2 linked regions of the Enteractinococcus fodinae genome follow. The protein of the gene in region 2 interacts with the protein of the main gene of each other region in a pairwise test. Links are inferred from orthologs where the notes say so. Each region holds a gene or a part of one and is shown on either strand. Other genes may lie near its edges. The genes, in order: rlmN and ftsZ.

What was found.
Region 1: the proteins of ftsZ (region 2) and rlmN interact in binary tests that used the Escherichia coli proteins (3 or more experiments, as listed by UniProt). The link is inferred for Enteractinococcus fodinae from one-to-one orthologs.

Annotation. Positions count from the first base shown.
Region 1 is NZ_JAVDYJ010000001.1:258,150-275,407, reverse strand. The notes cover bases 6,743-9,591. They hold rlmN (23S rRNA (adenine(2503)-C(2))-methyltransferase RlmN), read right to left. Parts: upstream 8,922-9,591; coding sequence 7,563-8,921; downstream 6,743-7,562. Other genes in these bases: thpD (ectoine hydroxylase), read left to right, coding at 9,139-9,591; J2S62_RS01240 (hypothetical protein), read right to left, coding at 7,363-7,563; J2S62_RS01245 (acyl-CoA dehydrogenase family protein), read right to left, coding at 6,743-7,247. In the rest of the region: J2S62_RS01285 (ATP-binding protein), read right to left, coding at 1-958; J2S62_RS01280 (GAP family protein), read left to right, coding at 1,044-1,724; J2S62_RS13605 (SPW repeat domain-containing protein), read right to left, coding at 1,787-2,260; J2S62_RS01270 (CPBP family intramembrane glutamic endopeptidase), read left to right, coding at 2,498-3,520; J2S62_RS01265 (SDR family oxidoreductase), read right to left, coding at 3,562-4,455; J2S62_RS01260 (ChaB family protein), read right to left, coding at 4,494-4,919; J2S62_RS01255 (stress protein), read left to right, coding at 5,311-5,601; J2S62_RS01250 (hypothetical protein), read left to right, coding at 5,798-5,944; more of J2S62_RS01245, read right to left, coding at 6,018-6,742; more of thpD, read left to right, coding at 9,592-10,044; J2S62_RS01225 (type 2 periplasmic-binding domain-containing protein), read left to right, coding at 10,500-11,789; J2S62_RS01220 (hypothetical protein), read right to left, coding at 11,922-12,113; J2S62_RS01215 (Hsp20/alpha crystallin family protein), read left to right, coding at 12,389-12,829; ribonuclease E activity regulator RraA, read left to right, coding at 13,156-13,656; J2S62_RS01205 (pyridoxamine 5'-phosphate oxidase family protein), read left to right, coding at 13,742-14,194; J2S62_RS01200 (aconitate hydratase), read left to right, coding at 14,306-16,291; and 3 more genes.
Region 2 is NZ_JAVDYJ010000001.1:1,676,039-1,686,870, forward strand. What follows is about bases 7,736-10,592. They hold ftsZ (cell division protein FtsZ), read right to left. Parts: upstream 9,824-10,592; coding sequence 8,648-9,823; downstream 7,736-8,647. Other genes in these bases: J2S62_RS07840 (cell division protein SepF), read right to left, coding at 7,736-7,814; J2S62_RS07845 (polyphenol oxidase family protein), read right to left, coding at 7,918-8,577; J2S62_RS07855 (cell division protein FtsQ/DivIB), read right to left, coding at 9,971-10,592. In the rest of the region: map (type I methionyl aminopeptidase), read left to right, coding at 1-162; transcriptional regulator NrdR, read right to left, coding at 220-705; dnaE (DNA polymerase III subunit alpha), read right to left, coding at 840-4,355; J2S62_RS07820 (RluA family pseudouridine synthase), read right to left, coding at 4,467-5,399; lspA (signal peptidase II), read right to left, coding at 5,407-5,943; J2S62_RS07830 (DivIVA domain-containing protein), read right to left, coding at 6,064-6,726; J2S62_RS07835 (YggT family protein), read right to left, coding at 6,918-7,211; more of J2S62_RS07840, read right to left, coding at 7,257-7,735; more of J2S62_RS07855, read right to left, coding at 10,593-10,832. UniProt on the Escherichia coli protein: Essential cell division protein that forms a contractile ring structure (Z ring) at the future cell division site. The regulation of the ring assembly controls the timing and the location of cell division.

The sequences.
Region 1 (17,258 bases), 1.4 Mb from region 2 along the record:
TGGTGAGCGCATAGATGAGGTCGTCTTGGGTGACTTTTGCTTCATTGCGCATGATCGCGGCCTTAGCGGCTGATCGTGCTGCAATGGTCAGCTCAGCCTGCGACAGCCCTTCGAAGTACTGTTCGTAGATGTCGACTTCGTTCATCACGGGTTCTGGCGCTCGGTCGCCGAGCTGGGAACGAATGACGCGCATCGCCTCCTCCGGGGAGGGCAGCGAGAAAGTTAGCACCGTATCGAAGTGCCGGAACATCGACCGATCCAACACCCCGCGGCGGTTCGTGGCCGCAATCGCCACCGACCCCTTCCCCAGCACGTCCACAAAGAGCAGGAACGCTTTAAACACCCGACGGGTCATCCCTGAGGCGGTGTCGTCCCCGATGGTGTCGAACACATCGAAGAGGTACACGGCACGGCGCCGCGCGAGCCGGTCGAACACCTCGCGTAACGAGGGGACGTCTTCTTCGGCCGAATACACATTGAGCAGGTTATCCAGATAAACGGTGACCAGCGGAATGCCCAGTTCAGCGGAGATCACCTCGGCGGTGGCGGTCTTACCGGTACCTGCCGGGCCTTCCATCAGCACACGGTGGGCGGGGGTGAATCCGAAATCGCGAAGCAGTGCTGCGTTGCGGTGCTCTTCGAGAATCTGGCGGACGCGTTCTACGAGGTCGCCAGAGATGGTGAGTTCGTTGAAGTCTGCATCTGGTCTGGCGACCTGAATGAATTCGGCGAGATCCGAGTCGATATCGACCCCGAGGTCGTCTTCTTCAACGGTCTGCAGTTCTACGGCTTCTCCGCGTGCTTCTTCGATAGCCTTGCGGATTTCGGTCGCTGCGTTTCGTCGACCTTCGGACAGTTCCCGGTGTGCCACGTCTAGGGCCACCGCATAGAAACCGTCTTCGTCACCAGCAGCGTGGTTCGCCACCATAGCCGCGATATCGTGGCTGAGTCCTGACATTGTTGTATCAAATCCTTGAAAAAATGAATCGCTGCAACACTACCATCAACTATAGTGAGCATGCTGTCTAACCTCGAAAGGTGCCATGAGTTTCGCTAGCATTGTTGCACTGATCGGGCTCGCGTTCCTGGATGCGTCGACATTATCAACGCTGCTCATACCCTTGTGGCTAATTTCCAAGCCCGGTCCATTTCAGCCGCGACGACTCGTCACCTACTTGGTCGTGACCGCCGGGACGTATCTCGTCTTGGGGATCGTGGTCCTCACGGTCGCGTCGCATCTTATCGATACCTACCTCGACACTCTCCAGGGGCCCCTTGCGGATCGGATCTTCATTGGGCTCGGGGTGCTGGTCATCATTATGGGCATCATCGGCATTTTTCGTAGTCGGCGAGAAGCCAAGCCGGGGCCCTCAGTCATCACTCGATTACGCGATAAGGCGCTGGCATCCAACACGTCGACGGCTACCCTGGCGGTGGCCGCGATCGCAGTGGAAGCCGCGACGATGTGGCCGTATTTGGTGGCGATTAGTCTCATCGCGACCAACGGTTCCGGGCTACCCCTCGATATTTTTTGGCTGGCCTTCTACAACGTCTTGATGATCCTGCCGGCCATCATCCTGACGTGGGCGCGAACAAAATATCCAACACAAACTGACCTGCTGTTATCCAAAACCCAGGAGACCATGAGCGCTGCGGGTTCGACTTTTACGTCGTGGTTGGCGATTGTAATCGGTGCGGGGATTATCGTGGCGCAGCTACTCTGACCGTTAAACGTTCATAGCGGCTCACGGTGGGGGCCTTCTTATTTGAGACAGCAGTTAAGCGCTTATGTGCGTTGAGTAGCGTTGGTCGCTGACCTGCCTGTGCGGTTTCGATGTGAAGCAAGCAAGGACAGGACAATCAGTGCGGCTCCGACGAACCAGGAAGTCATGATCGCGGTACGCTCTTCTGTGTGTGCGTTGAAGAATGCCGAGACGATGATCACGGCACCGAGCACCATTTTCATAAACTCAGCCAAAGTCGACGATGCTGTGCTTCCAGCCCACACGGAGACAGCGACGACTAGGAGACCTAACGTCATGAACAGACCTACCGGCGCACTCGGGGTCCAGAGTGGCGCTAAGGCAAAGTAGATGCCGAGTCCCACACTGACCCAATCCTGCCAAGCCGCCCAGCGCCGCCTCTTTCCAACCACCGCGTCATGGACTAACGGGTGACGAAGCGTCCCAGGGGCGTCCCTCTTTTGCACCGTAAAAGTGGTTTTCGATTGTACAGCTGAGTTAGCATGCTTCTTAGCCATCAGCCTCGCCTCCAAAGTCTCCATAGGACGTGTTTTGCGGTCGGCTCGCGAACAATGGCGTTACTACAATTGTAGCGCTGGCGCTTCCGCGTCACCATGGGGAAGTAGCCAAACTTTTAGTAGTCGAGGCGACGATTTTTCTATGATGGATCACCGTGTCCTACCAACCCGCCCACCTGGATCCCTCGTGGATGTGGCTCTATACAATTTCAGGCCGGGTGGGATTACACTGGCGGTATGCATCGCGCGCACCTTTTGCCCACGTCACCACCGAACCGGCGCAGTATCCCGTGGCGGCACATCGCATGGTTCATCGTCCTGACCTTCGGGCTGACATGGCTCGTCGCCTTACCGTTGTATCTTGTGGACGAGCCGGTCACCATGCAACTGTTATATCTGCCCGTCTCGTTGGTCATGATGGGGATCCCCGGGTTCATCGCATGGCTCATCGTGCGCAAAAACCGACCCAAGGGACAGCGCGCTGCAGCACTCGGATTTACCCGGCCTCGGCCAGTGCCACGCTTCATCGGATATCTGGCGTTAGCGTTTATCATTCCGGTCGGCATTGGCCTGTTGAGCTTACCGCTGGCCGCGGGGCTTGGCCTCTACGAAGCCGACTTCGCGAACCTGTCCGGACTGCAAGACACCTTTGCTGACGCAGGGGTTACCGGCATTCCAATTGAAGTCTTGCTCATCGGCCAATTCATCAACGTGGTGCTGGCATCCTGGTTCATTAACCTGCTGCCGGCACTCGGCGAAGAGATCGGTTGGCGCGGGTGGCTGACACCTCAGCTCCTACCCCTCGGCGTGCTGCCGACCATCATCATTACCGGGCTGATATGGGGGCTGTGGCACACCCCGTTGATGCTGCTGGGCCACAACTATCCCCACCTGCCCGGCTGGCTCGCGGTGGTGTTCATGGTCATCTTTTGCACCCTCATTGGCGGGGTGCTGACCTGGCTGACGATCCGAACCAACTCGGTCTGGCCCGCCGCCCTGGGTCACTCGACTATCAACGCGACTGCTGGACTACCCCTGCTCTTCTCAGCCGATGGTACCTATGATCCCGCCCATGTGGGGATCGCTGGCACCACCGGGTGGATCATCACCGCGGTCCTGGTGGCGGTCCTTCTCCTGACGAAGTCATTTCGAACTGCACCACCTGCGGAGGTCGATGCGGGCAAGGCATGGCCAGGAGATTTCCCTACACACGCGCCCGATGCGCCACATCCCGGGGCGCCAGACAGCAAAAAGCCCTAGAGCCCGACGCGCTCGGACCCTAGGGACTTTTCACCCGGACGTTATGGAGTCGGGATGCCTCCATTGACATGGAGCGTTTCACCGATCACATAGCTCGATTCGGCTGAAGTGAGGAATACGAACGCGGGTGCCACCTCGGTTGGCTGACCGGCACGACCCAGCGGAGTATTCTGCCCAAAGTGCGGCAGTTTTTCCTTTGGCTGCCCATCGGATGGCTGGATTGGTGTCCAGATCGGACCGGGAGCTACGGCATTGACGCGGATCCCTTTGGGTGCCAGCTGTTGGCCAAGCCCCTTGCTGAAGTTATTAATCGCCGCCTTGGTGGAGGCGTAGTCAATGAGCATCGGGTTGGGGTTATACCCTTGGATCGAGGTCGTATTCACGATGGTTGATCCCGCCGGCAGATGCTTGAGCGCGGCCTTCGTGATCCAAAACATCGCCTGGATGTTGGTCTTGTATGTTTGTTCCCACTGATCATCGGGCAACTCAGTCAGGTCCTCGGCGATAATCTGCTTACCGGCGTTATTGACCAACGCATCCAGACCCTCGAGCTGGCGGGCGGCATCTTCAACTAACTGCGTGCAGAACTCTTTGTCGCGAATATCCCCTGGCAGGGCGACCGCCTTGCGACCGGTCTCGCGGATGGTTTCGATGACGTGCTGTGCATCTTCTTCTTCGACTTCAAGATAATTTAGCGCGACATCGGCGCCTTCACGGGCAAAGGCGATGGCTACTGCCGCACCGATCCCGGAGTCAGCGCCGGTGATGAGTGCTTTTCGGCCCTCAAGTCGTCCAGTGCCGCGATACGATTCTTCCCCGTGGTCTGCCTTGGGGGTGATCTCTTCATCGAATCCGGGTTCGGGCTGATCCTGTTTCGGTGGGCTAATTTGTGGGAAGCGGTCTACTGGGTTCTGGAAGGTCAACTGGTCTGTCATCATGCAGCCTCCTTACGGCCTGTGTTCGGCGTGAACGTCTAAGAGTTTTTCGATGTGCGGCGGTTGCTTTCTTTTTGTAGCGCGTCGATCAGTTCGTCTTTGGTCATTTTTGAACGGCCAGAGATGTCGAGCTTTTTAGCCTGTTCATACAGGTGTTCTTTCGAGGCGTTCGTATCGACACCGCCTGATGTGTCACGGTCTTGTCCGCCCTGCTTTTTCTCTTCGGACTTAGGTTCAGAAGGCCCGGAGTCCCCCGGCTTGGGTTCCCAGCGGTCCCCTACCTTCTCATGGGTTTGTTTGAGCGCGTCATAAGCCGTGCGGTGTGCACGCTCTTCGTCGTTATATTGGTCCATCGCGGAGTCATAGGCTTTGGCAAATGTCCGCTGTGCCTTCTCATTCGAGCGCTTCAATGTGTCAGGAAGTTCAGATTTCTTTGCGTCGCCAGATTTCGAAGTTTTCGGCATGGAGTCCACTCCTTCTAGTAGGCGGCCGGTGCTCACTACGCTAACAATGCTGTTCGGCACGACGGAAGATCTGTTGGGTTGAAGCTTTTCAGCTTGGGAACCACGCTTCTGGGTTCCTTGTCGGTCGGAGGTGAAGGCCAAGAAGGCTCTCTTGTTCGCGTTCAACAAATGTCACATCCTGGATTTTTCCTCAAAAGCGCACTCCCTTCCGCAGGATCATGCGATCGCAGCAAATCCGAATTTTCAGCTACCGTTCAGTTAGAAGAATTTTCAATTTTTTCGACCAGAATCCCTTGTATTTTTCTTTCTGAATTTCCTAACGTGGAGGGCGGAAGCAAAAGCTTCACAGTGTGTTTCAGGCACACTCGGTGTAATCGAAAGGAGACTGTAAATGGCTGATAACAACAACCCAGGACAGTTCGGAAACCGTAACGATACCGAGGAACAAGCACGCAAAGGCGGCGAACAGAGCCCAGGCCAGTTCGGTGCAAGTGAAGGCGCTGATCCGTCGCGCGCCGGCCAAAAAGGCGGCGAAGAAAGCCCCGGTCGTTTCGACGGCTCGGAAGGCGCCGACCCATCGAAGGCTGGTCAAAAAGGTGGCGAACAGAGCCCAGGCCAGTTCGGTGCTAGCGAAGGCGCAGATCCAGCAGAGGCTGGACGTAAAGGCGGCCGCAACTCCTAAGCGAGTGCCCACGCCACAATAATCAAATATTTCCATCGGCGGGAGGTGTAGACCTCCCGCCGATGTTGTGTTAAACACCACAAATAAACACACTAAAAACCATTACAGTAGCGTCGATTCGTTATGTTCAAACGAGCCGCTGTCTCTTAAGCTTGAACCCATCGCAGAAAACACTGCGCTATGGAAGGAGATACTTATGTGGCTCATCCTAATTTTGGTTGGTCTAGCAATGATCCTCTTCGGTGTACTCGTTGAGGCCGCCCAAGTACTGATCTGGCTCGGGGTAATCCTCGCAGCCGTTTCGGTTATCCTGTGGATCGTCCGCAACGCCAGAGCAGGCTAGCCGAAGTATCGAACACCAGAAAAGCCAAGGGCCACGGATTTTTCCGTGGCCCTTGTGCTATCAAGAAAGCTGGTTAGGCGAAGGCGCCGTGACCGGTGATATCGCGTCCGACCAGCAGCGCCTGGACCGATTCGGTTCCCTCATAGGTGTGAATACCTTCGATATCGGCCATATGCTGGATCACTCCGTTTTCTAACAGGATCCCGTTGCCGCCGAGCATATCGCGCGCATCAGCGGCAATTCGGCGAGCGACCCGAGTGTTGTTGTACTTTGCTAGAGCAGCCTGGGTCGGTTTGAGCGTTCCGGCAGCTTCCAGTTCAGCGATGCGAACCATGTATAACTGCATCGACACCAGATCAGACAGCATCCGGGTCAGGCGCTCTTGGATCATCTGATGTTCGGCCAGGTATTTTCCGAACTGTCGACGCTGGGTCGAATATGAAAGTGCGGATTCAAAGACGGCCGTTGCATGCCCCAGAGCGGACCAGGCGACACCGATGCGGGTTGCATACAGTACCTCGGAAACGTTGCGGAACGATTTCACACCGGGGATCAATGCATCCGTACCGACTTTCACGTCGTCGTAGTAAATGTGAGCTTGATCGATGGCCCGTAGCACCCCTTTGTGGCGGATGGGTGTCCCGCTATACCCTTCGGCGTCTTGCGGCACGATAAACCCACGGACTTTGCCATCGTCGTCGGCGCCTTGATCAGCCACGCGTGCAAAGGTGATCGTGATGCCACCGGAGGAACCGTTGCCGATCCACCGTTTAGAACCGCGGATGACATAAGAGCCATCGGTCTGGCGGGTTGCGGTGGTTTCCAGTCCGGTGGAGTCGGAACCGTGATCCGGCTCCGTCAGACCAAACGCGGCTGGCAGGTCCACGTTGGCGATGGCTTTGACGTATTTGGCCTGTTGTTCCTCGGAGCCAAACATCGTGATGGTGCGCAATGCTAGGCCACCCTGGACGGCAAGGATGGTCCCGAGCGAGCCATCCACACGCGAAAGTTCCATGTTCACTAGACCGGCTGCCAGTGGAGAGAATTGTTCGAGATCTGGGTGGTCTACGCCGTCATTGATCAGGCCTACCTGGCCCATGGCCCGAGCGACTTCTAGCGGGTAGTGGTGGTCGTTCCAGCCCTGGCGCATGGTTTCGACGTGGGCCTGGGCGAAGTCTCGGGTGCGCTGCCAAATCTTGCGATCCGCCTCAGGGATATCGGAAAACACTGCGTAATAGTCCGTGTCGAGCGCGTCGGTGAGTTGGTATTCCGGTTCTTGGTTTCCAGGGAAGGACTTGGCCATGAGACCTCTTTCAGGATCGCGACAGGTATACCTCTCAATCTAGTCCGGTTTTGAAAGCACCGAAATATCATGAACGCGCGGTATCGGGTACTGTGACCTGTCTGGAGACCGTGGGCTATTCGGACCGGTTAAACATCCAGAGTCCAATGCTGGCACCCAGTATTTTTACCGAACCCAGCCCAATCATCACCCAATGTTCTGTGGTGAGCTGGCCATCGCCGGTCAGTATGTTGAGCACCGCAGCTCCGGCAAGTAAGAGTCCAACGATCAGGGTGAAGACCCAGAGGACTTTGATGCCGGATGCGTGTTTATGCATCAGTCATCTTCGGCCGCGAGCTGTCCGCAGGCGCCATCGATTTCTTTTCCTCGAGTATCACGAAGGGTGGTTGGTACGCCGGCATCGTTGAGGCGGTCAATGAATTCTTGCGTGACGTCTGGTTCCGATGCGGTCCATACCGAACCCGGGGTGGGGTTCAGCGGGATCGGATTGACGTGGGCCCACCCGCGGCCGCGGGCATTGATTTTTTTGGCCAACAGATCGGCACGCCAACCGTGATCATTCATGTCTTTGATCAGAGCGTATTCGATAGAAACACGACGCCCAGTTTGAATGTAGTAGTTGAAGGCCGCATCGAGCGCTTCGTCAGCGTCCCAGCGGGAGTTCACGGGGATCATCTGATCGCGCAGTTCATTATCGGGCGCGTGCAAGGACAGCGCAAAGGTGACTGGGATGCCCTCGGCGGCAAGCTTGTTAATCGCAGGAACCAGCCCAACGGTGGATACGGTGATATTGCGGGCTGACATCCCCAAACCGGCAGGTGCATCATCGACCATCCGGTGGACTGCGTTCATCACCCGGCGATAGTTAGCCAGCGGTTCGCCCATGCCCATAAAGACGACGTTGGTGACGCGTTCGATGTCGCGGCCACCTTCTGGCACGCCAAGTTGTCCGTCGGCAATCACCCGGTTGGCTGCGATAATTTGGTCGACGATTTCGGCGGTGGAAAGATTTCGGGTCAGTCCGGCCTGCCCGGTGGCACAGAACGGGCAGTTCATGCCGCAACCGGCCTGCGAAGAAACACATAGGGTGATGCGGTTTTGATAGCGCATCAGTACGGATTCGACCAGCACACCGTCGAAGAGTTTCCACAGGAATTTGATGGTCTGGCGGTCTTCTGTCTCGATCCTGCGCACTTCGGTCAGCAGCTGCGGGAAGAAGTTCTCGACAAGGTCTTGACGCTTATCAGCCGGTAGATCTGTCATATCGGCTGGATCAGTCGTGTAGTGGCTGAAGTAGTGGGTCGACAGCTGACGAGCCCGGAACGCCGGTAGGCCCAGTTCCTTGACCTTTTCTTCACGCTCAGACATGGACATATCCGCAAGATGCTGAGCGGGCTGAGTGACTCGCGGCTGTTTAAACTGCAGCAGCGGACGACCTTCAGTATCGGTCTGCTGGGTCCAGCCTTCGGTGCGAGGTTGCACCTGTGGACGGGGGCGTTCCATCGCTGGACGGACACCGTTCTGGGCAAGGCGCGCGCGCTCATCGGCGAGCTGCTCTACCTCGGGATCCAAAAATTGTTTGCGCGGCGGGTTGAGCTTCAGACGACCGGAGCGGTCTTTCTGAGGCTTCATCGGCCGGGTGCCAGGTTCGCGAGGTATATACTTCTGTGCCATCTGCCATATTGTCTCACACGGCTTCACGATATGATAATGCAGATTTCTCACTTCTCTTGCGGCGATAGTTCCGCGTGTGCTTTTACGAGCACGAACTGTTGCAGAGTAAAAATCTGCTGGGTAGCGTCGAAGCCACCAGCTGGCTCTCTATCAGCTGTTTAACAACTCAACTGACCCCAGAGGTTCTAAGCACATTCTGTGTACGAAGGGAGAAACGTTGACAACGACTCAAGATTCAACCACCCACGATCTCTATCCCACTCGTTCCGTTCCAGAGACGCGAGTATTCGACCGTCAAGGACCCGTGGTGTACGGCAGCGCCGAAGACGGCCCCATGGATGCCGAGCTGCTGAAACACTTTGACGACAAGGGTTATCTGGTCATCGATCAGATCATCACCAAAGATGAACTGGCCGAACTCCAGGCTGAACTGAAACGCCTCGCCGAAAACGCCGACGTAAAGGCGGACGACCGCACCGTTGTGGAACCCAAGTCCAACGAAGTGCGCTCGATCTTCGAGGTGCACAAGACCAACGAGATTATCAAAAAGATCGCGAATGATCCGCGTCTGGTTCGCCGCGCCGAACAGATCCTAGGCTCCCAGGTCTACATCCACCAGAGCCGGATCAATTACAAGCCCGGCTTTGCCGGCAAAGAGTTCTCCTGGCACTCGGATTTCGAAAGCTGGCACGCCGAAGACGGTCTACCCGAACCTCGCGCCCTGAGCATTTCGATCCTGCTGACCGACAACTACTCGTTCAACGGTCCGCTGATGATCATGCCGGGCTCGCACAAGAAGTACATTTCCGTACCGGGTGCCACACCAGAGAATAACTACAAACAGTCACTGGTCATGCAGGGTGCAGGCACCCCGAGCGAAGAAACCCTGACCGAATTTGCTGACACCTACGGCATTGACGTGCTCACAGGCAAGGCAGGCGATGCCATTATCTTCGACTCCAACTGCATGCACGCCTCGAACAGCAATGTCACCCCGTTTTCTCGCTCGAATGTGTTTTTGGTGTACAACTCGGTGGAAAACGCTGCCGTTGAGCCATATGCGGCTCCAGGGCGTCGTCCCGAGTTTATCGCGAGCACGGATTTCACTCCGGCTGGCTCCTAGCATGATCGCTTGATCCCGGCAGACCGGTCAAAACGATCGGACCACCCGGGTAGATCATTCAGCTGCCCTGTCAGGACATCATCCAACTGACAGGGCAGTTGCTTTTCGCGCTCCCGTAGACCGAGCTACGGGAGGCATATCCGAAAACCAAGAGATCTGCTGCCCCCCTACACCAAAAACCGCAGCGGTTCTTCTACAACGCTCACTGCTCTAGAGCTCAGGTGCCCCTAGTTTCGTCGTCGGGATGGCGCTGAGGTGTGAACCTCGACCCGCTGACCTGCCTGATGAGGCTCGTAAAGATTCTTTTAAAGTTGCTCAAATGATTGCACCGCTATTTTGTACGTGCCTATAATAAGCCTGGCCTGTGATGCTCATCACGTTTACCCGCGAGGGTGAATCCATCGTCCAGGGCACACCTATGTGGCTTCGCAAGTAGGCCAGGAGAGCGAGTGAATATGAACATATCCGGAAACGCGTCAAGAGAAAAGCAGCGCCTCAGGGCAGTCGTGACCACCTGCGCGGCACTGGCTTTGCTAACTGCTTGCGCCGGCGACGCTGGCAACGCAGACGCTAGCGATGGAGGCGAAGGGTTTCCCTACGGCGCCGAACAGTCAGAAGTCGATGCGGTACTCGAAGGCCTTGAACCGGTCCAACTTACCGTACAAGCAGGGGCACCAGCGGAGAACTCCATTTCTGGTCGGCGCATGATGGACTTCAAAGAAGAAATCGAGACTCGATCAAACGGACAGATCGAGATCGACATCGCCTGGGGCATGGCGGTGGCCGGATACCCAGAGGCGGTCGATGCGGTAGTCGACGGGCGCGTAGATATTTCCTATCACCTGGTTTCTTATGAGCCGCAGCGGTTCCCGGAGGCAAGCGCTATTGGCACCGCGCTCGGCCTCGTCGAGTACTCCCCGAAGGTCGGAGAGATGGTGACCAATGCGGTCGCAAACGAGATCGGTTGGAATGACGAGGCGCTTTTAGATCGCTACGAGGCGGAAGGCGTCACGACGATTACCCCTCTGCTCGGCAACGGAGCATACTCGCTCAACTGCAACTCAGAGATCAATACCGCAGAGGACCTTGCCGGCTCGCAAGTTCGTGCCGGCAGTGCTGGACAGAGCGATGCGATCGCCCACTTCGACGCCGTTCCTTCGAGCCTTGAGTTTACCGAGGCATTCGAAGCACTGCAGCGTAATACGATCGACTGTGATTTATCGCCGATGAGCGCCAAGGAGATCAGCGGCATCTATGAGGCCGCCCCACACCTTGCATATTCGACTCAGGCAAACTGGCCGCGCTTCTCCGGCACCTACATCGCCGGACCAAGTTTTGAGCAGCTGCCCCTGGCGTATCAGCAGATCATTTTCGACAGCGCGGCAATCATCACAAGTGGCTCAGCCCAAAGCTACGTTGACTCTAACGCTCAGCACATTCAAGACCTCGCCAGCGTCGACGGGACGATCACTGAATTTGATGATGCGTTCCAAGAGGAACTCCAACAGGTGCTCATCGGTCAGGTTGAAGAACAAATTGCGGAGGGCTACCTGCCGGAAGATACGGTCGCAAACATTGAAGAGCTGACCGAAAAATGGTCGCAGCGTGTTGCCGACCTCGGATTCGAAGATGGCGGCGACATGGAGTCGATGGACGAATGGTACTCCGCCGATGAAGACTGGTCGAGCTATGCCTGGGACATGTGGGAGAACTCTGGAGCCCTTGACCACCGCCCCGGGAACTGACCCCGCTCTCATCTCAGAAGCTCTGATCGAGATCAATAGTCTGAAAATTCAGCCGAATGGTCGTCCAGACACACCGGGGCGCCCCGGTTTTTACCCGACCGGAGCGCCCCTGCGACATGTGTCTATGACATGTTAGGCGTAATCGTCGTCGTCTTCTTCAATCGGGACATCGGTCTGTTGGTCCACCCAGTCCACCTCGCTGACCGTGTCCGGCTTGGCCTGCGGGAGCACCAGCTGATCTTCCTCCTCGTCATCTCCGACGAATTGATCGATCAGCACTTCTTCAGGAACTTCAACCTGCGGTTTTTGGTTTTTCGCTGGCATAACGACTCCTTTCGCTGGGCTCTCAGCCTTACATCATCACCACTGAGTTTCAAGACCATAAGGGCTTAGACTCATAAAACCATCGTGCTAGAACCAGCTGCCGCGGCGCAACCCAAAATCGACGCTTAAAATTCTCCACTGACAAGCTTGAAAGCTAAACTTCCCCTAGTCAGAAGCGCTTGCTTTATTTTAGGAATTATGGTATATCCATGAACTATAGGAGGTATGTACCTCCTGTACTACCCGTGGTTTAACGTCCAATGAAAGGAGTATTCATGCTGATGCGCACAGATCCGTTCCGTGAGATTGACCGACTCACCCAACAGCTGTTGGGCACGACCGGCACAACATCGCGTCCGACCATGATGCTCATGGACGCCTGGCGTGATGGCGACACCTTCCACGTCGAATTCGACCTTCCCGGCGTGGATCCGTCGAGCATCGACCTAGACGTCGAGCGCAACGTCGTGACTGTCAATGCACACCGCGAATCGATGGCCGATGAAGTCGAACGGCTAGCAGCCGAACGACCACGCGGACACTTCAGTCGGCAATTGGTGCTCGGTGAGAACCTCGACACCGACAACATCACCGCGAACTATGCCGATGGTGTACTGGCGTTGGAAATCCCGGTCGCGGAATCTGCCAAACCACGCAAGATCGAAATTGGCCATAACGCCAACTCGAGAGGAAGCGCAAAGTCGATCACGTCCTAGCGCATCTACACCCGAACTCGGCCACGAGTTCACCCCGTTATGATCCGAAAGGAGGCACCTGAAAATGAGAAAAACCACCCTCTTCAATTTCTTGACCCCTACCCCTGGCACCCCGCCACTTCAGGTGCCAGATGACGAGTTGGAGTTCGATTGGATTCAGGTATCTGAAACACCCTGCTAATCCATAGGACTCTTTGGTAGATGCGCCGCGGCCCTTTTAGGACCGCGGCACATTTATGCTACCCATGCGCCACCGTTGTCATTACGCTAGAGCAGGTGAGCACTACGCGGAAGAACGTCCATCCCATCCCTGACGAAAGTTGACCATGACATCGCGCGATATTTTTTACACCTCTGACATCTACGACGCCGCTGAACACGAAGTAGCCTCACTGGACCTCCAGCTGGAAAGCCTCGGGACACACCGCCAGTTCCACGGTCGAATTCGCACCGTCTCGTGTCTCCACGACAACGGGCTGGTCAAAGCTATCGCGAATGAACCCGGTGAGGGCCAGGTTCTGGTGGTCGATGGTGGTGGCAGCCTGCACAGCGCGCTGATGGGAGGCAATATCGCCCAAGCCTTTGCTGACAACGGCTGGGCCGGGGTGATCATTCACGGTGCCGTACGTGATCGTCACGAGATCAACGCGCTACCGATGGGTGTCAAAGCGCTCGGCTCGAATCCGCGTAAATCCGCCAAAGACGGCGTCGGCGTTCGTGATATCCCGGTGACCATTCACAACGTCGAATTCATCCCGGGAGCCAGGGTCTACGCCGATGAGGACGGGGTCATCGTCGACGCCCGCGATATACAACCGCTGTCATAGCTTCTAGCCGGGACCTGCAACGCCGACTAGGGTGAAGATCACGACCTGTCCTTCCGAGCGTTATCCCTATGGAAGCGAGCACATCATGGACACTGAAAACCCCATCACCCAGCTCAGCGCAGAAGACGCCCTCAAATTTCTGTCTGAAAGGTCTCTTGGCAGACTCGCGATTTCAATCAATGGCCGGCCCGACGTTTTCCCGGTCAACTATGCCATCAACGCACGTTCCCCCGATGATGTCGTGGCCTATATTCGAGCTTCTGCGGGCAATAAATTATTCGCCACAGCCGTCGGCTCACCGCTCGCCCTGGAAACGGATCTCGTCGAAACCGAAACTGCCACCAGCGCTATCCTGTACGGCACGGCTCGACAAGTCCAATACCCGGACGAACTTCAACTGGTCGACTCTATGGGCCTTACCGCCTGGATTGCCGACTACAAACCCGAAGTCATCGCCATCGATGTCGAGCGCATCTCGGGGCGCACCTTTAAACTAGGTCCCGCTCCGGATAACCCCCTCACCGAGACCCCCGACTGAGCCGGTCAACCGCGCCAAATCTGTGAACAATGCCTAGCCAACCAGGAGCGTTGCGCCTAGGTTAGAAGATGCCCCCTGCCCTTGAACACCGGCAAGAATTGGATGTCAACGATGGCACACAACGTGACAGAAAAGCTCATCCACAGTCACCTGGTCAACGGCACCGCACAGCCGGGCCACGAAATTGGACTACGCATAGACCAAACCCTGACCCAAGATGCCACGGGCACCATGGTGATGCTCGAATTAGAATCTCTGGGTCTGGACCGCATTCAAACCGAATTATCGGTTCAATACGTGGACCACAATTTGCTGCAAACCGATGCGAAGAACCCTGAAGATCACCAGTTTTTGCAGTCTGCAGCCCAGCGCTACGGCCTCTGGTTTTCCAAACCCGGCAATGGCGTATCCCATCCGGTGCACCAGGCCAGATTCGGCCGGCCGGGTGTGACCATGATTGGTTCAGACTCCCACACGTGTGCCGCCGGGGCAATTGGCATGCTGGCCATCGGCGCCGGTGGGTTAGAAATCGCAATGGCCATGGCCGGGGACCCGCTGTATGTGCAGATGCCGGAAGTCTGGGGTGTCGAACTGACCGGACAGTTGCCCGACTGGGTCTCGGCCAAAGATGTCATCCTTGAAATGCTGCGACGCCACGGGGTCAAAGGCGGGACCGGGCGAGTCGTGGAATACTACGGCGACGGCTTGAAACACCTGACTGCGATGGACCGCCATGTGATTGCCAACATGGGCGCCGAACTGGGCGCGACCACCAGTGTCTTCCCGGCCGACGATGTCACCCGAGAATTCTTTGAAGCCGTGGGACGCCCCGAAGACTTCACCGAGTTGATCGCCGATGAAGGCGCAACCTACGACGTCCAAGAACACATCAACCTATCCGAACTCGAACCGCTCATCGCCTACCCATCCTCACCGGGCAACGTCGTCCCCGTGCGCGAAGTCGCCGGGGAAGACGTCTTCCAAGTCGTCGTCGGGTCGTCTGCGAATCCTGGGCTGCGCGATTTCGCGATCGTGGCGGAAATACTTCGCGGACGCCAAGCACACGATCAAGTCTCCTTAGACATCAACCCCACCTCTCGAGAGATCCTGATGGACCTGACCAAAGGCGGATGGACCTTTGAGCTGCTCAGTTCCGGCGCTCGCCTGCATCAGTCCGGCTGTATGGGATGTATCGGGATGGGCCAAGCCCCCGCGATCGGCCGCAACAGCTTGCGCACGATGCCGCGAAACTTCCCCGGCCGTTCAGGTACCGACGAAGACGCCGTCTGGCTATGTTCGCCCGAAACCGCAGCAGCTGCGGCACTGACCGGCAAGATTACCGACCCTCGTGAGCTGGACATGGAATACCCCAGCTTCCAGTTGCCCAAGCAGTACAGCGTCAACAATGACATGCTGCTGCCGCCTCTGGACGAGGAAGAGGCCCGGAAAGTCGAACTGGTCAAAGGCCACAACATCGAGTCCTTACCGGAGTTCGATGATCTCCCCGACGAACTTGAATTGCCCGTCCTGCTCAAGGTCGGTGACAACGTCTCGACCGATGAAATTATGCCCGCCGGTTCACGCGTGCTGCCGTATCGCAGCAACATCCCCAAGATGGCCGAATTCGTGTACATCCAGGTTGATGACACCTATTCCAAGCGAGCCGCGGACAACTCCGGCGAACATGCCATCGTGGGTGGGGACAACTACGGGCAGGGCTCCTCACGCGAACACGCCGTCATCGCGCCCCGATATCTGGGGTTACGCGTGGTCGTAGCGCAATCATTTGCGCGCATTCACTGGCAAAATCTGGCCAACTTCGGGGTGTTGGCCCTCGAATTTGAAAACCCGGAAGACTACGATCGGCTCAGCCAAAACGATGTGCTGCGCTTCACCGGACTTCACGAGGCACTGAAACAGGGTTCGACGATTACCGCTGACCTCAACGGCGAAGAGCTCACACTGCGACACCGGTTGTCCGAACGACAAGTTGACATGGTCTTAGCTGGTGGTCGCATCCCACACCGCGCAGCCGAAAAAGCTAGCTCCGAAGAGACTCCGGAAGAAGAGATCCGGCCCATGCAGCCCGAAGGCTAGCCGGATCACCACATTCGCTCCCTCATGGCATCGTCCCAGGAAGTTCCTGGGACGATGTTTTCGTGTGAAGACTCATTCTTGCACTCTGCCGCAAGCAAATCAGGCTTGACCTATACCCCTAGGGGGTATAGAAATGAAGCTAGCGTTCCAAACGAAACTAGGTGACCCTATGGCAACCACACAAGCTTCGGAACCCGATTCGGTCGGCTATTCCGATACCAAAGATGACTACGTCAAACGGCTTGCTCGTATTGAAGGCCAAGTTCGTGGCATCAAGCGCATGCTCGAAAACGATACGTACTGTATTGATGTGCTCACTCAAATTTCGGCGGTCAATAAAGCGCTCCACTCGCTGAGCCTGGGACTGGTGACCGACCATATGAACCACTGCGTCATCGATGCGGTCGCATCCGGCGATGAAGCAGTTATTGAAGAAAAAGTACAAGAAGTCTCGGCCACTATCGGCCGGCTCCTACGGTAAAGGACGGACATCTCATGGCACAGACCACCCTGCAACTTGAAGGCCTTACCTGCCAGAACTGCGTCGGCTCAGTCTCGAAAGCGCTCTACGGGCTTCCGGGCGTTGCAGAGGTAGACGTTGACTTGGTCAACGATGGTATCTCAACCGCGATCGTCACCTCGAACCCGACGCCTTCCCCCGAACAGTTCCAGACCGCCATCAACGACGCCGGATATACCGTCGTTGACTACTCCTTCAACATCTAAGGAATTTCATGACAACCGACACGACGGATTCCACCCGCGAAGTGCAACTCGATATCAGCGGCATGTCGTGTGCCGCGTGTGTCTCGCGGGTGGAACGTCAGCTCGAAAAACTTGACGGGGTCGAAGCCTCCGTCAACCTGCCGCTGAACCAAGCCTTCGTCAAAGCCCCCGTCGGCCTCGAAGATCAGGTCCTCGTCGAGGCGGTCTCCAAGGCAGGTTACGACGCGACCCTGCCGGGACA
Region 2 (10,832 bases):
GTCTTTACCATCGAGCCGATGCTCACGTTAGGAAGTATCGCCTGGGACCTGTGGGATGACGGCTGGACGGTTACGACCAAAGATAAGCAACGCAGCGCGCAGTTCGAACACACCATTGCGGTAACCGAAGATGGCGCCGAAATTCTTACCATCGCTGATTAGCGAAGTTTCAGGGTCCGGGGTGGGCTGGCTTCCCCTTCCAGCCCACCCCGGAAGTCGTTAACGCGTGAACAACTTGGCTTGCAGCGGCTCTTGTACGTGTGGGCGCTCCCGCAACTCATGGATAGCTTTTTCAAAGTCATCCAGATTATCGAAATCTTGATAGACCGAAGCGAACCGCAGGTAGGCGACCTGGTCCAGCTGCCGTAGCGGACCTAGGATGGCCAAGCCTACCTCGTGAGCATCGACTTCAGCATGTCCAGTCGCCCGGATTTTTTCCTCGACCTCCTGGGCGAGTTTGGCTAAATCGTCGTTGTCGACCGGACGACCTTGGCAGGCCTTCCGGACGCCGTTGACGATTTTGGCCCGGTCAAAGGGTTCGGCCACTCCGGAACGTTTAATAACGCTCAGTGAGGTGGTTTCCATCGTGGTGAAACGTTTATCGCAGGAGCGACATTCTCGTCGACGACGTATCGCCGAGCCGTCATCTAATGACCGAGAATCCACGACGCGTGATTCTTCATGTCGGCAAAACGGACAATGCATGGGGGAAGAAACCTCTCTATAGGATAGGTCTAAGCACATCTTAGTCCTACATATAGTTGCGGTTCAACCCCTCGGGCTACTATATGTAGTGGTTCGGGATCTGAAGCTGTCGTCCCGAAGTCTACGGTCGGCACTCATTCGAGACACGAAGGTCCCAAGAGGACCTTCAAATCGCCAAAGAGTGCCGGGTTCGGATTAACCTTATACTGCGGACCGACCCGCAAGATTTCCATCGTCAGGTTCCCAACGAGTTTGATATTCACGTCGGTTGTACCCGAGTGGCTGCGCAGCACTTCGCCGAGTTGCCTAATTAAGGGTTCGGTAGCTTTATACGATGGGATCGTCAGGTTGAGCGGTCCCCCGGCTGCCATGTCCGTGGTATCAAGAATGGTCATCTCTTGGGCTGAAATGACCACAGAGCCGTCATCGCGGCGTTGAACCCGTCCCTTGATGGACACGACGAGATCTTCAGCGATGACCGTGGAAATGGGTTCATAAACTCGCCCGAAGAACATCACGTCTATGGAGCCGGCTAGGTCTTCGACTTCTGCGCGAGCATACGGGTTGCCTGACGTTTTTGCGACACGACGTTCAAGAGTCGTGATCAACCCGGAGATTGTCACGAACGAACCATCGGCCGGGCCTTCATCGTCAACGACCTGACTCACGGTGTGATCCGCATGCTGATCCAGAAGCTGCTCCAGCCCCTGCAGCGGATGGTCCGATACATAGAGCCCGATCATCTCGCGCTCAAAAGCCAGTTTCGTCTTCTTATCCCATTCGGGCAAATCAGGGACCGTGATACCAAATCCGGTGTCGACGCCTGTGGTTTCTTGGTCGTCGAGCAGGGAGAAGAAGTCGAACTGGTTATTTGCTTCCTGGCGTTTTTGCACCATGGAGGCGTCGACCGCTTCCTCATGCACGGCCAACAGGGCACGTCGAGAGTAGTTTAGTGAATCGAACCCGCCCGCCTTGATAATGGATTCGATAGTGCGCTTATTGCACACTTCTTGCGGTACCTTTTTGAAAAAATCCTGGAATGACGTGAAGGCACCTTGTTCTTCACGTGCCTTGACCATGCCGGCAACAACGTGCGCGCCCACGTTACGAACCGCACCCATACCGAATCGGATATCTTCACCGACCGGGGTGAAATTTTGCGCGGATTCGTTAACATCGGGTGGCAGGACATTGATATTCATTCGGCGGCATTCGTTCAGATATACCGCCAATTTGTCTTTATCGTGGGATACCGACGTCAGCAGTGCTGCCATATATTCTGCCGGATAGTGCGCCTTCAAGTACGCCGTCCAGTAGGAGATCACCCCGTAGGCAGCCGAGTGGGCTTTGTTGAAGGCATAGTCCGAGAACGGTAGCAAAATGTCCCACAGCGCAGTAATGGCTTCTTGGGAGTATCCGTTATCCAGCATCCCTTGCTGGAAGCTGGCGTACTGCTTGTCGAGTTCTTCCTTCTTTTTCTTACCCATGGCACGCCGCAGAATGTCGGCCTGCCCGAGCGAGTAGCCGGCCACCTTTTGGGCAATGGACATGACCTGTTCCTGATACACAATCAGACCGTGGGTCACCCCCAGGATCTCTTCGAGCGGCTCTTCTAGCTCTGGGTGAATCGGGGTGACCTCTTGCAGCCCGTTCTTACGCAGCGCATAGTTATTATGCGAGTTTGCCCCCATGGGACCGGGACGGTACAACGCAAGTGTCGCAGAGATGTCTTCGAAGTTGTCAGGACGCATCAGTTTGAGTAACGCGCGGATCGGGCCGCCGTCCAACTGAAACACCCCGAGGGTATCGCCACGAGCTAGCAACGCATAGGAATCTGGGTCATCCAACTCTAGGGTGTCCAAATCTAGCGTGAAGTTTCGGTTGAGTTCGATATTTTCGACCGCATCCGAGATCACGGTGAGGTTGCGTAGCCCCAGAAAGTCCATCTTGATCAAGCCCAGTGCTTCAGCGGTGGGGTAATCGAACTGGGTGATTACCTGACGATCAACTAACCGTCGCATCAGGGGAATGACGTCAATGATCGGGTCCGAAGACATGATCACACCGGCCGCGTGGACACCCCATTGACGAATAAGTCCTTCGAGTCCCTTGGCGGTCTCGAAGACTTCTTGGGTCTCGGGATCAGTCTGGAGCATCTCCCGGAAATCGCCGGCCTCTGAATAGCGTGATGCTTCCGGATTTTCGATGTCGGCTAACGGGATATCCTTGGCCATGACCTGCGGTGGTAGCGCTTTCGTGAGCTGCTCCCCCATCGAAAATGGTTTACCCAGCACACGGGCTGCATCTTTTAGGGCCTGCTTCGTCTTAATAGTCCCGTAGGTTACGATCATCGCCACACGTTCGTCACCATATTTTTCGGTCACGTATTCGATGACTTCGTTTCGGCGGCGATCGTCAAAGTCCACATCGAAGTCAGGCATGGAGACACGATCCGGGTTCAGGAAACGCTCGAAAATCAAACCGTGCTGTAACGGATCTAATTCGGTGATGCGGAGAGCATAGGCGACCATCGAACCGGCACCGGAACCACGTCCTGGACCCACCCGGATGCCTTGTTCTTTCGCCCAGTTGATGAAGTCTGCCACCACTAGGAAATAGCCGGGGAAGCCCATGTTGATGATGACTTCGAGCTCATAGTCGGCTTGTTTTTGAACATCCGATGGAACCCCGTTGGGATACCGGAACCGAAGGCCTTTATTAACCTCTTTGATCAACCAGCTGGTCTCGTCCTCACCCGGCGGGGTGGGGAATTTTGGCATGTAGTTGGCGTCAGTGTTGAAACTGACTTCGCACTGCTCGGCAATCACCAAGGTATTGTCGATGGCTTCGGGCAGGTCCGAAAAGAGCGCCCGCATTTCCGCGGCGGATTTCAGGTAGTAGTCATTACCGGAGAAGGCGAACCGTGAGCCACCTTCGTCGTAGGTTGGTTCGCTAAGTTTGGATCCGGATTGCAGGGCCAACAACGCTTCGTGATGTTTGGCGTCGTGCTGGTGAGTGTAGTGCAGGTCGTTTGTCGCGACCAGCGGCAGATTCAAATCCTTGGCAATTTGCAGCAGGTCTCCGATGACTCGGCGTTCAATATCCAGCCCATGTTGCATCACTTCGACATAAAAATTTTCTTTGCCGAAAATATCTCGGAACTCCGCTGCGGCGTCGAGAGCCTCTCGGTACTGTCCCAGGCGCAGCCGCGTTTGGACTTCACCAGATGGACACCCGGTGGTGGCGATCAGGCCTTCGGAGTACTCATTGAGTAGCTCGCGGTCGATCCGAGGCCATTTCGCATAGACCGAATCCAGGGACGCGTGTGATCCCATCCGGAATAAGTTGTGCATACCGGTGTTGTTTTTGGACAGCAAGGTCATGTGCGTATAGGCGCCACTACCGGAAACGTCGTCGCCGCGTTGGTCGGGATCGCCCCAACGCACACGGGTCTTATCGGTGCGGTGCTGATGGCCAGGGGTGAGATATGCTTCCAACCCCACAATGGGCTTGATGCCATACTGCTGGGCCTTGTTCCAAAAATCGAATGCGCCGAAGAGATACCCGTGATCGGTGATGGCGATCGCTTCTTGGCCTAACCGATTGGCCTCAGCAAACAGTTCATCAAGTTTTGCAGCTCCGTCGAGCATGGAGTATTCGGTATGGGTGTGAAGGTGTACGAAACCGTCGCGTTTCCCTGTAGATCCACCGGCCAAGAGTGTGTCGACCTCCAACTTGATGACTGACTAGCGACAGTCAGTCTAGCCGTAGTCTTGCAAACGTTCCAAAGCGTAGCGCAGGTCGTCAGGATACGATGACGTGTAGCTCACGTATTGACCCGTGACGGGGTGCTCGAAGGCAATGCCAACGGCATGTAGCCACTGACGGGTCAGCCCCAGCTCTGCGGCAAGTTGCGGATCAGCATCATAGGTCAGATCCCCGACCAGCGGGTGTTTGAGCGCTGAAAAATGCACTCGAATCTGGTGAGTTCTTCCCGTGAGGAGCTCAACGTCAACCAGCGTGGCAGTACCGAAGGACTCGAGCGTTTTATAGACGGTCAAAGCTTCTTTGCCACCCTCGACGACACCGAAACGCCATTCATATCCCGGTTGCCGGTCGATCGGGGCGTTAATGGTGCCGTTGAGCGGATCGGGTAGCCCTTCGATGAGGGCGTGATAGTGACGCTGCGGGGTTCGATCATGGAAGGCTTGTTTTAGCCGGCTGTAGGCAACCTCAGTCTTGGCGACCACCATCAGCCCGGAGGTACCAACGTCTAGCCGTTGTACGATGCCTTGGCGTTCGGGCGGGCCGGAGGTGGCAACATCGATTCCCAGCGCAGCTAACCCGCCAACCACGGTGGGGCCCTTCCACCCCTGGGAGGGATGGGCCGCCACGCCCACTGGTTTGTCTACGACGACATAATCGTCCTCGTCTGCCACGATTGTTAGGTCCTGCACGAGTTCGGCTCTCACCTCTAATGGGTCCGGGTCATTGGGCAATGTCACGCTCAGGATATCGCCGGGTGCCACCTTGGTTGACTTCGCGGCTTGTTCGGCGTTGACGGTGACCAAGCCGCGTTGAATCCATTGCACCGCTTTGGTGCGAGATATGCCGGCCAATTGTGCTACGGCTGCGTCGGCTCGGCTGCGTTGCTCTATTGTGACGATCAGTTTTGCGGGGTCGGAGGCGGTCATGCGCTTCCTATCCTGAGTTTTCGTTTGCGGTTGACGATTCCTCTGGCTGACCATCAAGCGTCTTGCCACGCATGACTAAAATAACGATGACGATAATGGAAACTACGATGAATGAATCCGCCAAATTGAAAATGGCGAAATTTGGCACGGCTATGAAATCGATGACGTGTCCGACACCAAACCCAGGTTCCCGAAAGAGACGGTCTGTGAGGTTGCCGGCTATCCCACCGCCCAGGGCGCCCAGCGTGATAAGCCAAGGGGTTGTTCTGGCCCGAAAAACGATCAGGTACAGCACGATCAGCAATCCAACAGCCTGAATGATGGTAAAGACCCAGGTGAATTCTGTTCCGATTGAAAATGCCGCTCCGGGATTACGGATGAAATGCCACGTTAACAGTGGCTCAATGACCGGTATGCGCTCGCCCTCGTGCATATTGGCCAAGACAGCTTCTTTGGACCAAAGATCCGCGAGATAAGCTACGACCAGCGGGATGAGCGCGATCCACCAGCTACGCTGGGGAACGTCGTGTTCGGTATGCGCCACGTTCTTCTCCTTGGGCGGCATGACATACTCTTCCAAACACTGATGGTCGGCTATTTACGAGAATAGCCGACCATCTGTGTTTGACCGAGACGCCCGCAGGGCGTTCTCGGGATGTCAAAGTTAGTCTGTGACTCGGGCTTGAGAGTCGAGGTCCTTGAGCTGGTTTTCGATGAAGGAGCGCAGACGCGAACGGTAATCACGTTCGAAGCCGCGGAGCTCTTCAACTTCACGCTCCAGGGTGGATTTGCGTTTCTCAAAGTCTTCGAGAGTCTTGCGAGAGGTCTCTTGCGCCTCGGTGACCAGGCGGTTCGCTTCGCGTTCGGCCTGTGAGATAATTTCGTCGCGTTTACGTTCACCTTCGGCGACGTATTCATCGTGCAGTCGTTGAGCCATGGCCAACACACCGGCAGCAGATTCTGCGGTGGTTTCTGTGGAGTCGGCTTGGGCCGGCGCGGCTGGTGCAGCAGGCTGTACGACTTCAGGCTCTGGCTCGACTACTTCTTGAGCCTCTGGTTCTGCTTCTACCACTGGCAGATCTGCTGCTGTGGCGGCTTCCTCTTCGTTACCGTCAGCTGGGACGGGCGATGGGACCGATGCGCTTTCTCCGGTCTGAGCTTCTAGCTCTGCCACCTGACGACGCAAGTCATCGTTCTCTTGGTTTAGACGGCGCAGTTCCTCAACGATCTCATCGAGAAAATCGTCTACTTCGTCTTGGTCGTAGCCTTCTCGAAATTTCGTGACTTGGAATTTCTTATTGACTACAACTTCCGGCGTGAGAGCCATGTGGTCACCCCAATTACTTGGTCATGTACAAAACTAGAAAACCTGGTGTTTTCTCGTGAGCAGCGCAAGCGGAAAACTCGAAGCTACTACGTATCTCTGCTTACAATATCACCGTATATCGCTGAACGAGTAGTCTACACAGCTGTTACGGTAAAAAATTCGTCTTCTTGAGCTAAATAACTTGATAAAGCTTAAGATGCTGCCCCTTGGAAGGCAACTAGACGGACGATCATCACTATAAAGAACACTACAATAAAGGATAAATCCAGTGACACTGGTCCGAGTTGTAAGGGTGGGATAAACCGGCGGAAGAAGCGCAAAGGCGGATCAGTCATGGTCATGACTATTTCGGCAATGATGAGGTTGATGCCGCGCGGTCTCCAGTCCCGAACGAACGCGCCCACCAAGGAGTAGAGGATCCGCACTACTAGGATGAAGAAGTAAATGGTACTTACCAAGTACAGCAAGGTCCAAAGTAATTGCACGAGTCCTCAGTTTCTTCGGTATAGCGTCTGGTCGTTGTCGCCGTTTTAGGCCTGGTCGAAGAAGTCTTCGTCCTGGCTTGCAGCAGCGTTCCCCTCTACGACGTTTTCAACATTAGTAGGAGTCAGCAGGAACACCTTATTCGTGACTCGTTCGATTGCCCCGTGCAGTCCAAAGGCAAGACCCGCCGAGAAATCCACTAACCGCTTGGCTTCTGTTTCTGCCATATCAGTGACATTGATGATCACGGGGACACCGGATCGAATGGCTTCACCGATCAGTTTGGCGTCATTATAAGACCGCGGGTGAATCGTACGCAGTTTGTGCACTTCAGCGCTTTCCTCTCGGGACTGGACCACACGTTTGATCGGCGTGACCGGTGCACGGTATTCGTCGTCTTCGTCTGGCACTGGTCGTGGACCAGTCGGTTTCGACTCCACCGGCTTGACAGGTTCTTGTGCGGCATCCGACGCAGTCGGTTTGGCCGCGATGTCTGCTGCAGCTGGACTCGCTTGGCGTTCTTCTTCGAGAAGCTCTTGTTCATAGGCTTCGTCACTATCAGCCAGACCCATTCGGATCATGGCTTTCTTGAATCCGCTAACCATGCGCACCTCAAATCCTTGATGGTTCTAGGACACTATTGACACTAGTAGACAACCCCACGAAATCAGGGGAAATACGCGACCTGATTCGGTGTGTCGTAGACCATTACGAGTTTTGTTGAGCTTTCCATACGAATCCAGCGATCCGTCCTTGACCGGGTTCGCGACGGTGGGAATAGTAGCGCTCATCGGAATAGGTACAAATATCACTGCGGACTACATCGACCGCTAAGCCGCTGAGAATGGTTTCGGCAGCCGCTGGAAGATCTAATGCCGGAGTGCCCCAGGATGTTTCAGCGCCGATGTTTGCGTAGCGGTGCACTGCCCTGGTTCTCATGGCCAGTGGCACTTCGTAGCAGTCGCCGCAAATGCTGGGACCGATCACCGCGGTGATGTTCCCTCCGCCTGCAGTGTTCAGTTCGCGCAACTGAGCCACGGTGTTCTCAAGAATGCCGTTCAATAACCCGACTCGGCCGGCGTGTGCCACAGCGGAAGGACCGTAGTCGGTGGTAAAGGCCACCGGCAAACAGTCCGCGACCAGGATGGCTAAGGGATCGTCGCCATCCGTAGACACTATCGCATCTGCTTCTTCGAGAATATCCTGATCTGCCCAGCCGTCTGTGCCTGCCTTGACGACCCTGTTGGAGTGGACCTGTGAGACGAATCGGGTGGTCCCGGGCTCAATGCCTAACTCGCGTTCGACATTATGGCGATGGGACCGAACCTCGGCTGCGGTCTGCGCCTCGCTCAGTACCGTAGTTGACATGTTCCCGGCCTTTACCGTGGTAAATGCGACATGGTGCGTGGAACCAGGTTGGGCCGGGTATGTCAGGTACTTATTTGAGGAAGTCAGGGACATCTAGGTCGTCGTTGCGTTTATTGGAAGACTCGACCACGGTCGGCAGTGGCTCAACGTTGGAGCGTTCGGGCTCTTCCTGGGGGCTGGTAGCGGTCTCTGAGGGTGCGCGACCATCGGTGGCATCCGGTCCGCTGACAGGACTGATTGAGGCCACCGGTGCCACTGGTGCGGCCACCTGAGATTGCGGGGCCTCGTGGTTGCTTTTAACGGGGTCATCGAAACCGGCTGCGATGACGGTGACGCGTACTTCGTCGCCGAGGTTGTCGGAAATAACCGCACCGAAGATGATATTGGCTTCGGGGTGGGCAACTTCCTGCACCATACGTGCAGCTTCGTTGATTTCGAACAGGCCCATATCGGTGCCACCCTGGATGGAAAGCAACACACCGTGTGCGCCATCGATCGAAGCTTCCAGTAACGGGGAGGCAATGGCGGCTTCGGTAGCTTCCACCGCACGGTTCTCGCCTTGCGCCGCACCGAGCCCCATCAGGGCAGAGCCAGCTCCTTGCATCACAGACTTGACGTCTGCGAAGTCAAGGTTAATGAGCCCGGCGGTCGTGATGAGGTCGGTAATACCTTGAACACCGGACAGTAAGACTTTATCGGCTTCTTCAAACGCCTCCATGATGGAGATGGAACGATCAGAAATGGACAGCAGACGGTCATTCGGGATGACGATGAGTGTGTCGACTTCATCGCGCAGTGCTTCAATGCCGGTTTCGGCATTGGTGGCACGACGACGACCTTCGAAGGTGAAAGGTCGAGTTACCACGCCGATGGTGAGCGCACCCAGGGAACGTGCAACTCGAGCCACCACTGGTGCTGCACCAGTTCCCGTCCCACCGCCTTCTCCGGCGGTCACAAAGACCATGTCGGCGCCCTTGAGGGCTGCTTCGATCTCTTCGACGTGATCTTCGGCAGCTTGGCGACCGACCTCAGGATCGGCGCCGGCGCCCAAGCCTCGAGTCAGTTCACGTCCGACGTCCAGTTTCACTTCGGCAGAGGACATCAACAGGGCTTGAGCATCGGTGTTGATGGCAATGAATTCAACGCCGCGCAAGCCGACATCGATCATTCGGTTGACAGCGTTCACGCCGCCGCCGCCGACACCAACAACTTTGATGACGGCCAGGTAGTTCTGGGGTGAGCTCACGATATGATCCCTATTCTGCGTTCGTGGTGGGACGAAGATCCAGCTGCGTCCAAGGTTCCTTCATTAGCACACGATATGCTCACACCTGCGGCTGGGCAATGACCCGGAGCCGTGTGTCGGCACGATCGTGCAAATTTGCTCCGGTGTTTACCGTGTCACGGGGAAATCGGGTGCTGATACATCATACTCAGAGATTTCAGCTGCCTGGTCCTCATCGAGCCCAAGTAACGCTTCTAATACTTGAATCTTTTTCTGTGCTTGTTCATTATTGCCCCACATGACGGTCTTGCCAGAGCTCAGTTCAAGTTCGATTGAATCGATCGAAGCCCCGGATGCGGCCCGGACCTCTTCGCGCAGATCGTCAGGTAATGATCCCAGCACTTCGGTAATAGTATCGAAGACCTCTTGATCCACGACATCGGATGCCGAGGCGACCACCGGTAGGTCAAACTCTTGGGCACGTTGTGAGGGGATTTCTGCCAGCTCGATGCCGGATTCGGAAAAGACGACATACTGTTTGCCTTTGGGACTCATGGCAACAGGAGTGTGTTCATTGACGATTACTACGAGCCCATGCGGTGGTTCAGCTCTGACCGTGACATCATCGACTGCGGGCGTGTCAGCAAAAAGTTCTGTCACGTTACGATCGTTGACCTGCGGCAAAGGGGTACCAGCCAGAACCGCGGTGCGTTCTTCGGCCTCCGATTCGGCAACCAAATCAAGCCCTTCGTGGGATATCTCTTCGATGGCCAAAATTGGGCTGAAATACAGCAGTGCCCAGCCGCCGGTGACCACGACCAGCACGATAATCGCAGTAATGGTCCATACCTTCCGCCGCCGTGCCTTACGGTGCTCGGGGCTGGGCGGCAGTTCAAGGACGGTTTGTTGGTCCGCAGCGGGTTGCAGTTGCTGCGGTTCGCGTGCCGGTTTGGTCGCCCTCGACTTGGCCCGTGCTGTGCTGGAAGTTGATCCGGTCGGGCGCGTGGAGTCGTCACCGTTGGGGCCATCG